Regions from separate parts of the Paenibacillus sp. EKM10P genome, predicted to be linked through region 3. Evidence: a T-box and tRNA genes for the amino acid it is inferred to sense, from the RefSeq annotation. Region 3 holds a T-box; the other regions hold tRNA genes.
What was found. A T-box is a leader RNA that pairs with one kind of tRNA and senses whether it is charged. The one in region 3 lies ahead of leuS (leucine--tRNA ligase), so its partner is inferred to be a tRNA-Leu.
Positions count from the first base shown of each region.

Region 1: it has a tRNA-Leu gene. The T-box ahead of leuS (leucine--tRNA ligase) is inferred to sense a tRNA for this amino acid. The anticodon was not compared.
Region 2: it has a tRNA-Leu gene. The T-box ahead of leuS (leucine--tRNA ligase) is inferred to sense a tRNA for this amino acid. The anticodon was not compared.

Region 1 is NZ_JAALET010000001.1:948,828-952,434, forward strand. Features, by position in the region: gene HFE01_RS04380 (hypothetical protein) at 1-21, shown strand, start outside; gene HFE01_RS04385 (hypothetical protein) at 162-383, shown strand; gene HFE01_RS04390 (carboxymuconolactone decarboxylase family protein) at 499-828, shown strand; gene HFE01_RS04395 (YhjD family protein) at 964-1,500, opposite strand; tRNA gene HFE01_RS04400 (tRNA-Leu) at 1,723-1,807, shown strand; gene msrA (peptide-methionine (S)-S-oxide reductase MsrA) at 2,018-2,530, shown strand; gene HFE01_RS04410 (divergent polysaccharide deacetylase family protein) at 2,659-3,594, shown strand; gene HFE01_RS04415 (N-acetylmuramoyl-L-alanine amidase) at 3,569-3,607, opposite strand, start outside.
Region 2 is NZ_JAALET010000001.1:458,458-462,064, reverse strand. Features, by position in the region: gene HFE01_RS02050 (hypothetical protein) at 1-179, opposite strand, end outside; cyclic di-AMP (ydaO/yuaA leader) riboswitch at 293-464, opposite strand; gene HFE01_RS02045 (glutathione peroxidase) at 928-1,413, shown strand; tRNA gene HFE01_RS02040 (tRNA-Leu) at 1,563-1,645, opposite strand; gene HFE01_RS02035 (urease accessory protein UreF) at 1,909-2,646, shown strand; gene HFE01_RS02030 (Rha family transcriptional regulator) at 2,937-3,158, shown strand; gene HFE01_RS02025 (helix-turn-helix domain-containing protein) at 3,275-3,607, opposite strand, start outside.
Region 3 is NZ_JAALET010000004.1:257,198-260,804, reverse strand. Features, by position in the region: gene leuS (leucine--tRNA ligase) at 1-1,451, opposite strand, end outside; T-box leader at 1,513-1,771, opposite strand; gene HFE01_RS13670 (tautomerase family protein) at 1,950-2,339, shown strand; gene HFE01_RS13665 (class I SAM-dependent DNA methyltransferase) at 2,412-3,185, opposite strand; gene HFE01_RS13660 (CvfB family protein) at 3,188-3,607, opposite strand, start outside.

The DNA of each region.
Region 1 (3,607 bases), on a different contig from region 3:
AGTGTAAATCAGTCGGGATAATTTGTTGCTCTGTTGGCAATCCATATAAGTAGTAAGCGGAAAGAGACCTAAATGATTTGTTTAGGTCTCTTTTTAAACTTTTTCATGCATATAAAATTATGGCCATTGTGTTGAAAAAAATGGGCAAGGAGGGGACATGAATGATAATGGACGAAGAATTGGATGCTTATCGACTTTCTGGTGAAAAGGTACGCGTCGTACGCGATGGATTGGAGTCCAACGATGTGGTTGGCATTGTACTGGCATGGGATGATGAACAGGTGCTTATTCGCCGCCAGAATCGACGTGTGGTCAAGTTGGATCGCAGCTATACATATCAGCCGTTCAGCGAGCCGCGACACAATCCGATAGATCTGGATTAAGAAACGAGTTCCAAATGGGGATTGGCTAAAAAACGGGTGTTTCATTAGGCATACAGAAACTCTAAATCGGACACAGTAATGAAGGAAAACTCAACAGAGAGGGCGTGCTGTGTCAATGACGGTTATGGACGAAAAAGTACATGCATACAAGGATCAAATCAGCCATTTGGAAGATAAGTTGCCCGAGGTAGTTCATGCCTATCATCGCTTTACCGGAGAATGCTTTCAAGCCGGCAGTTTAGATGAAAAAACCAAGCAACTGATTGCACTAGGTATTGGCTTATTTGCCAACAATGAGGTGTGTACGTTTTATCATGTGAATGAGGCGCGTTCCAAAGGAGGCAGTGATCAGGAGATTATGGAGACCGTTGCTGTAGCTGCTGCAGTTGGTGGAGGACATGCTCTAAGTCAAGGGGTTACCCGTGTACAGAAGGCGTTACATTAAAGCGAATCATTCATACAGATAACTTATAATCGTAATAGCGGACATAGATTGATCTCAACAAATGATGGTTATGAAAAGAAGCTTCCGAGCACAGTTAGTGCCTGCGGAAGCTTCTTTTTGCGTGTAGTGCGGGGATTATGCTCTTTTACTTGCAGCAAAAGCAGCAGGGCGAGGGGATTTATGCTTGTAGGCAGAAGAGGATGCAACCCAACTTCGCCCAACAACGCGTAGGGGTTTGGGGGTTGAGTTATTGGGTAATTCGGGGCGATATTTCTCTGGTAAAGGTAGAGCTGCCGTATGAGGCAAAGAGGTAGGGAGCCCCAAATAAGCTCGCATTCGTTCATACATTTCTTTGCGGAATGCGGACATAGGCATACTGAACTGTTCTTTGACGCCTTTATATATATAGGTGGCGTGAACGCCGGAGTGGTTTTGTTGGATGTCTAGAACACGAATGTGATACTTCTTAAATTCATGTTTGATTTCAGATAGCAGGATTCCGGTACGATCTATTCCTGCGTTAACCATTTCGACATAAAGATCAGGGGTTTTCAGCACGCCGCTTTCCTCAAGAATTAGGCTGTCACGCTCAAATACTTTTTGAATAAAGGTAAGGAGTAGATAACTTTTCACAAGAGAGCATGGATGCTGAGTAGTATCTGAAGAGATCATTACCATTCACCGCCTTAGGGAAATGTGATGATAATTCATAGTCATCGAAGTGAAAGAACATAAGTTAATAGGAACCTATGTTCTTATATTATCGTATTATTCCTTTTTTATCAAGAATAAATAAAGAAAAATAAAAGGTTTGACAACTTTATTTGAGCATGGTATGATCTATCTTGTCGCTAAGAAAGATTGATTCTTTTGAAATAGACGACAAATATATATGCGGTCGTGGCGGAATTGGCAGACGCGCACGGTTCAGGTCCGTGTGGGCTAACCCCCCGTGGAGGTTCGAGTCCTCTCGACCGCATCCATTTAGAAAAGGTTTATAGAATTGCTCTCGTAGCAGTTTTATAAACCTTTTCTATGTTTCGGAGTTATTGCAGATTTCCCAGGAAGGACAATATAAGGACTTGAATTTTATTCAAGTCCTTGAGCAATTCTTTTATAAGTTCAATTTTTAAGATATGATAGAAAGTAACACGTTTTATGATGAAGCTATTGAAAGGTTGGATGGAAGATGGAGAAAGCAACTTTTGCAGGTGGGTGCTTCTGGTGTATGGTGACTCCGTTTGAGGAGCAGCCGGGGATTCATAGTATTGTCTCAGGCTATACTGGAGGGGCGATTTCCGATCCGACCTACGAACAGGTTAAAACAGGAACAACAGGGCACTATGAGGTGGTGCAGATTACGTTTGATCCTGAGCTGTTTCCTTATGAAAAGCTACTTGAATTGTATTGGCCGCAAACAGATCCTACCGACGGAGAAGGTCAATTTCAGGACCGAGGCACACAATATAAACCTGCCATTTTTTATCATACGGAGCAGCAACGTGAGCTTGCACAGCAATCCAAGGAACAATTGGTACAAAGCGGACGCTTTGATAAGCCAATTGTAACGGAGATTCTTCCGGCTTCGATTTTTTATCCGGCAGAGGATTATCATCAGGATTATCACAAGAAGAATGTGAAACATTATAAGGAAGATCGAGCCCAATCCGGTCGTGATGAATTTATCGACAAAAACTGGTAATCAGTTTTAATATACGTTATTATGCGCACTTCAAGGCAGATCTGAGATTATATCTCAGATCTGCCTTGTACATATTTAAACGGTTTTACTCACACAATGAAGGGACAGAGAAGGAGGCTGACCCGCAAATGAGTACACGACGGAAACTGCACATGAGAAATATAATAAAAAAGGCTTTAAAAGCATCACGCAGCCGGAAGGATTCGTCTTATGCGCTTGCACACCATGCAAGATCTAGAATGCAAATAATTGTAGTGCTTTGTATTTCAGTCTGTATGTTATTTATGATCTGTAAAACTGCTGTTGCCGAAGCAATAGACCAGCAGAACCAGCAGCAAAAAAGGGTTGCTGTCATTATTGATGATTTAGGGAACAATATGAAAGGTACCGAGGAGATTCTAAATTTACCTGTCAAAATCACCGTTGCTGTCATGCCCTTCCTGCCAACAACCAAACAGGACGCTATGGAAGCGCATAAGCGTGGTCATGATGTTATCGTCCATCTTCCAATGGAGCCCAAGCAGGGCAAGCCTGAATGGCTTGGACCGGGAGCAATCAAGGCTAATATGACGGATGAAGAAGTACGCGCCAAGGTGACAGCAGCAATTAAGGATGTTCCTTATGCCATAGGAATGAACAACCATATGGGCTCCAAGGTCACCTCAGACAAGCGCATTATGTCCGTCGTTCTTGATGTTTGTAAGGAATATGGACTATTTTTTGTTGATAGCCGTACTAATTATTGGTCAGTGGTGCCTGAACTTGCTGCTAAAAAGGGAATGCCACCGGTGCGAAATGATGTTTTTTTGGATGATGTTCATACACTCGCTCATGTGAATCGGCAACTTAGTAAAGTGGTCGAATGGTTGGCAGAGCACGATACCTGTGTAACGATTGGACATGTCGGCGTGTCCGGTATGTATACCTCCTCAGGGCTTCATTCATCGGTCCCTAAATTAAAGGAGCATGCACAATTTGTCGGTATTAGCGATCTGGTGCGTGATGTATGGGGATGGACAGGAGACCCAGCCACGAATACTACCATGCCGTCAGATGCGCAATAATGCCTTCGGCAAT
Region 2 (3,607 bases), on a different contig from region 3:
TTTCCCGCTTGCATCGTATTGATGCGCACAATGTGCTCCACACCCATTTTTTTGAGCTGTCGTTCCTCCTGGGTGCTATTTGTGAGAACTGCAAACGCCAATTTTTTGAACATAAGCAATTTCACAAAACTTCTGCCCGCTTCATTCGGTGCAGTGACAATAATTAACCGACCTTCCATCAGTAGCTCCTCTCCCGGTATAAAAAGACAACAAAAAGAAGCCGAAGGAAAAAGGCTTCCTCCGGCTTCATACATTCCATGATAAAATAAACCATGGCTGCACACGGCGGTTTGTTGCCTCTCCCTGTACGCTTACGAGGTTAGCTGTCGGATTCGGACGTGAGAGTCGCCCTATTTACGGCACTTGGCCGGAAAATTCACCCCATGAGACACACGGCTTGCAAAGCCGTATATACTCGTTGGTTCCCCCGCTTTTGCAACTGCAAAATTCAGCGCTTTAGACAATTCGTTGTTGCTTCATTGTTGTTAATTTGAAATTACGTCTTGAATCATACACCCGTGCAAGGAAGACTGTAAAGCTCAACGGCAAGGCTATAAATCACCCTTTAGAGCATAGAAGATTAAGGATAACGCTTACAACCAACCTATGCTTCTCGTATCTCTCTAAAACTCTGTATTTCGCCTCTTTTTGAAAATGAAAGGCATGTCAATATTGGCGTAGGGTATGGTACGGTTGCCCTTTATTTATAAAAAAGAAAGAAAATGCGCTATATGTACTAGATAATTATCGAATGAAGCCTTTTTTATGAGAAGAAACACCTCAATTTGCTCCATTTGAAGTGCGATTTACCGTTTTGAACAAAAGACGATTTTACAATGCACAATGTCTGTAGACTCTTCTGGACTTGCAACCCCTTGTTGAATTGTTCACAATTTAATTGTAGAATATTGAATTAGGAGGGATATCATGAGCGTATATAAATATGATGCACAGACCCTACAAGGGGCACAAATTCCGTTATCCACATACGAAGGGAAAGTTCTTCTTATCGTGAATACTGCCAGCAAATGTGGGTTAACCCCCCAGTACAAGGCGCTACAAGAGCTATATGACCAGTATCATGAACAGGGGCTCGAAATTTTGGGATTTCCCAGCAACCAGTTCGCCAAACAAGAGCCGGGTTCCAGCGAGGAGATCTCCGAGTTTTGCCAACTCAATTACGGAGTGACTTTTCCCATGTTCGCCAAGACAGATGTTAACGGTGATCAGGCACATCCTCTATTTCGCTACCTGACCCACACTGCTCCAGGCGTATTAGGCTCCAAAGCGATCAAATGGAATTTTACTAAATTCTTAATTACACGAGAAGGTAACGTATTTAAGCGTTATGCGCCGCAAACCACTCCAGACAAGCTTGTAGGAGATATTAAGAAGCTTTTGCAGAAAAACTGACAATCTTTATGCATTACAGTTAACGAGCGGTCCGTTGTCCATACGACCGCTTCTGTGACGGGAGGATATGACGAAAAGTATTTAACAAAAAAAGCATCCCTTCACGTAAAACGTGTCAGGATGCTTTTTCAACTGGGTATTGCATATAATGCGGTCGAGAGGACTCGAACCTCCACGGGCGTACGCCCACTACCCCCTCAAGATAGCGTGTCTGCCATTCCACCACGACCGCATGTCATAATGTATTGAGGCAACAGATTTATTATACTCTCTCAGCAACAATTTGTAAACAAGAATATTATAATTATTTTCAATGTAACTTTATATAACATATATAAGCAATAAAATTATTTAATTTGACATAACTGAGTTCGAAGTGTAAATATATATTACATAAATATTTGAATTATTATTATAAAAATAAGATTTGAGTCAAATAACATCACACAAATATTCACTTCAAGGAGGCGAACCGTCCTGCATAAAGGTAACCGGTTGCTAAACTACGCATTATTGTTGGACCCTTCCCTACCTATTGGTGGTTTCACCCGTTTCTACGGATTGGAGGAGCGTTTCCGCGCTGGACACCTGAACAGTCTACAGGATCTGAAACATTACATGCGAGACGATTGGTATCCTCAAATCACAACCCTTGACGGCATGGCCATTAAAAGTCTGTATGCAGCCATCCAGCAGAATGACGGTTGGCGGATCGCCCTTATTGATAAAATACTGCACACCCAACATCCTTCCTCGCAGCATGTAAAAGAGTCGCGACTTTCTGGCCAGCGACTGCTCAAGCTCACCAAGGCTCTCTATCCTTGGCTCGCATTTGACCAACTGGAAGACACACTCACTCAATACAATGCAATTGGCACACTCGCTACTGTCCACACTTGGATTAACTCCCTCCTCGGAAGCGATATAGAACAGACCATTCACGGCTATTTTGCCACAGCGGTATCCTTCTGTATCGAAGATGCCTTTAGACTGCTCAATCCTCCTTATGAGGAAAAAAATCCTCTTATCGATCATATGACCAGCGAGTTGCTTACCACCTGGAAGAAGATTAACAAACCTACGCCAAGCTCATATCAGCGCCATCTTTTCCACAGCCATCGGACCAGCTCCTACATCACTCAGCCACCCTATATGAGCCATAGCAGCCAATTGAATGCATCCAGACCCTTTTCCTCCTCCGTCCTATTTAAACACCTTCCAGCATCCCTCTGATGCGTCGTTTACCAATCTAGCAGTCACAATAAAAATACTCTGCCCTTTTCTCAAGCGGCAGAGTATTTTTATTCATGTATCCCAAATTCACACCAATAACAGACCATAGTCGGATTATTTTCACTTTTTGCACTTAATTAAGTAATTATTTTAATAAAATAACGTATTTAAGATTGTATAAACACGTATAAAAGTGTATCATAGTTTTAGATGGTTAATTCTAACATGTTTACTGATGATTATTATATCACACCAATTATTCCGCAAGAATCCGTAAGGGGCGATTTCTCTTGAACAACAAAATGCCTGTCACCTCCTTCGGGTGGGCCATCAAACAAAGGCTTGTCGAGCTTCGACTGGATCAGAAAACATTTTGCGAGACACACAACATTCCGCCTTCACGCTTGTCCAATCTGATTCACGGCACCCGCAAAGCACAAAGGTACAGAAAACAAGTTGCTGCAATTCTGAATATCGACGATAACGATTATAAGGAGGCGACACCACACTAAACCGAACAAACATTTTAGCAACCAATGCGTCGCCATATTATCAGGAAACCAAATAAACCCGTAAACCGAACCCTCAGTTCGTTTTACGGGTTATCACCCAGGCGTTTAGCCATAGATTATTCAAGTTTTGTTTTGTCCTTCTCTCTTTTTTGCTTACGGTACTTCGCAAATTCAACGTATTCTAAAATAAAGTTCTGTTCTTCTGTATCAAGATCTTCAGCCTGGCAATTCAGTGGCCCCATCACCCCAAAAAAATAAGCAGCCTTCTGCTCCTGAAGCACGCCTTCCCCCGGCTTAATCCCTTTCATCAACCAGTCGAGCGATACATTAAAAAAGTCCGAAATCTGAATCAAATGGGCGGTACCCGGCGTTGTTTTTCCCCTTCTCCAATCACCGAGATTCCCTGAGCTAATTTTAAGCTTTTCACAAAATGCCTTCTTGGTCATTCC
Region 3 (3,607 bases):
GGATCAACGGTTTCTACCCAATCTGTCGCATTCGCCAGTGGGGATTCACCTGTACCTGAAGGCTTGATATTGTCCATCTCTGGCAGTACGAGCGGCAGTTGATCCTCAGGAACTGTTTTAATCGTTCCATCTTCTAGATGAATTACTGGAATGGGCTCGCCCCAATAGCGTTGGCGGCTGAACAGCCAGTCACGCAGACGATAGGTTACTTTGCCCTGCCCCTTACCCTCAGCTTCGAGCCATTCAATCATTTTCGGAATAGCTTCCTCATTGGTCAGTCCATTCAGCAGGCCTGAATTGACATGCGGACCATCCTCGGTGTATGGCTCTTTGTCCACGTCCCCACCTTGAACGACCTCAGTGATTTTCAATCCGAACTTCTTGGCAAATTCCCAGTCACGTGTATCATGGCCCGGTACTGCCATAATTGCACCTGTTCCGTAGCCTGCCAGTACATAGTCGGCAATCCAGATTGGCAGCTTTTCGCCGTTCACCGGGTTCACTGCATAAGCTCCTGTGAATACGCCTGTTTTATCTTTGGCCAGATCCGTACGCTCCAGGTCACTTTTCCGAGCAGCTTGTTCACGATACTGTTGTACAGCGTCCTTTTGCTCAGGTGTAGTGATCATATCCACCAATTCCTGCTCTGGGGCCAGCACACAGTAGCTTGCACCGAACAATGTATCTGGACGGGTTGTAAATACTGTGAGTTGTTCGTCATAGCCTTCAATTGGAAAATGAACCTCTGCCCCGGTAGACTTACCAATCCAGTTCCGCTGCATATCCTTAATGCTTTCGGACCAGTCCAGTTCCTCCAGATCGTCAAGCAAACGATCGGCGTATTCCGTAATTTTCAGCATCCATTGACGCATTGGTTTGCGGATAACCGGATGACCGCCACGCTCACTCTTACCATCAATTACTTCTTCATTCGCCAGTACCGTTCCCAGTGCTGGGCACCAGTTCACGGGCACTTCAGCTACATAAGCGAGGCCACGCTTGTACAGCTGGATGAAAATCCACTGTGTCCATTTGTAATAATCAGGATCAGTTGTGCTGATTTCACGATCCCAGTCATATGAAAAGCCAAGTGATTTGATTTGACGGCGGAAGTTATTTACGTTCTTCACCGTAATTTCACGTGGATGCTCACCCGTATCCAGCGCATGCTGCTCGGCAGGCAGACCGAAGGCGTCCCAACCCATCGGATGCAGTACGTTGTAGCCACGCATTCTTTTATAACGTGAAACAATATCTGTAGCTGTATATCCCTCCGGGTGGCCTACATGCAGACCAGCTCCAGACGGATACGGAAACATATCCAAAGCATAAAACTTCGGTTTACCCGGTTCTTCCCCAGTGCGGAACGTTTTGTTCTCATCCCAATATTTCTGCCATTTTGGTTCAATACTTTGCGGTTGATAGCCGTGCTTCGGCTGTGTGTCTGTCATTGTCTTTTCCTCCTCAAACGGTATGCAACAAAAAAACCTCTGCATCCCGTAGCGTGTCAGCGCTAGGGACGAGAGGTTATATTCCCGTGGTACCACCCTAGTTAGCAGAAAGCGTTCTTCGCATTCTACTCCCTTTGCACCTGATAACGGAGGTGATCCGATGCGTATTAATAACAGGATACTGACACCTATATAGGTGCTTTCCTGCGTTGGACGCATATCTCCGAGGTGAGTTCGCTTTGCACTGTCAACCGGCTTGCACCACCCGCCGGCTCTCTACATGTCCAGACAAAACTACTATTCCTCATCAGCGATTATTTAACCGTTAATAATGGCACTATTATATTGAAAACCGCGAAAAAAGTCAAATAAGGACTACATTTGATACGAAGCGCCATCTTCATACTAGTTGTCCATGACACATGAATACGAATGTTTTATAATAACTCCAAGTTGCATGGTTCAAGTTGAGATGAGATAAGAAAGGTGAGTGGAGACATGGCACAGATTAAAATTTTCGGGACAAAAGAGAAGCTAAATCCGATCAAAAAGCAACTTTCAGAGGTGATTCACTCTGCCGTGGTGGATGCGTTCAATTATCCTCCAGACAAGAGGTTTCATCGTTTTTTCCCTATGAATCATAAAGATTTTATATATGCAGATGGTCGCTCCGACGCATACACCATTATTGAAATCAGTATCTTCGAAGGCAGAACGACAGAAGCTAAGAAGCAACTCATCAATCTGTTATTTCAAAGAATTAACGATCTTTTGGGTATTTCTCCACAGGATCTTGAAATTACTATATTTGAAACCCCGAAACAGAATTGGGGCATTCGGGGTGTACCGGGTGATGAACTTCAGCTGAACTATAAAGTGAATATATGAGAGCAAAAAGACGCCCTTCATGACTTCATGAAAAGCGTCTTTCTTTTTCTATATTAGCTCAATGAATCCTAGCTATTTTACAGCGACATAAAAAAGTCTCGCCGCGTCATCTGCTGCTTCTACCCATTCAAAATCTGCATATACCTTCACATCACGAAAACCCGCTTTGGACAACTCTGCCTTCATCCAGGCTGGATTATAAGCACGCTGTACATGAATTTCCTCAAAACGCTGGTACAGATCGCGTCCTTCATGTTCTGCTTTCGCAAAGATACTGAGATGATGCTCAATTTCACAACGGGGAGTGTCCAATGCGCATGTCCAGATATACGAAATAGAGCGTTCATCCAGTACGAATGGTTGTTCTTCATCATAACGCAAAAATGTCTGGGGATGATGTACATCAAACAGAAAGGTTCCACCAGGCTTCAGACCAGCATACGTTCTGCGAAAAGTAGAAATGATATCTTCTTCCTCAAGTAAATAATTCAGGCAATCGCAAAAAGAAATGACAGAATCCACGGGCTCCGGTAAAATCCATTCTCGCATATCCTGCTGTATCCAGCGAACGCTCCCCTCACGAAACAATCGCTGCCCTTGAGGAGTAGCTTCCATTTTGCGACGGGCTACTGCCAGCATGTCAGAGGACAAATCGATGCCAGCCACCTCGAAGCCTGAGTTAACCAGTGGAATCGTAATTGAGCCCGTTCCGCAGCCCAGCTCGGCCACTGTATGTGGCATACCATATCGATCCCAAGCTTGCCGAGCAAAGCGCAACCAGTCCGGGTACGGCATGTCCTGCATTAGCTCATCATACACATAGGCAAACTTGCGGTAAGAAGCCATCTTTATTCCCCATTCCCGTCCTTCGGTTTAGGCATCTTCTCCACCAGGTAGGTCCAGTTTTCTTTTTGTGTAACCAGTCCTTCCTTCATCAGCTTGCCCATCGCACGCTTGAAGGCGGATTTACTGATACCAAACCGTTGCTTAATAATATCCGGCGGCGTTGCGTCAGAATATGGCATGCCGCCACCCGGACGTTCCTTCAGAAATGCAATCAACCGATCCGCATCCTCATCACGGCCTACTTCCTTGCGTGGCGACATCGCCAGATTGACCCGACCGTCTTCACGAACAAGCGTGATCCGTACCTTAACCTCCTCGCCCAAGCGAAGCATGCGGTTACGTTCCGACGAATGAATCATTCCTATTGCACCAAAACCAAGCACACCTCCGTCCACTAGGACGAATGTGCCCATCTGAAGCGG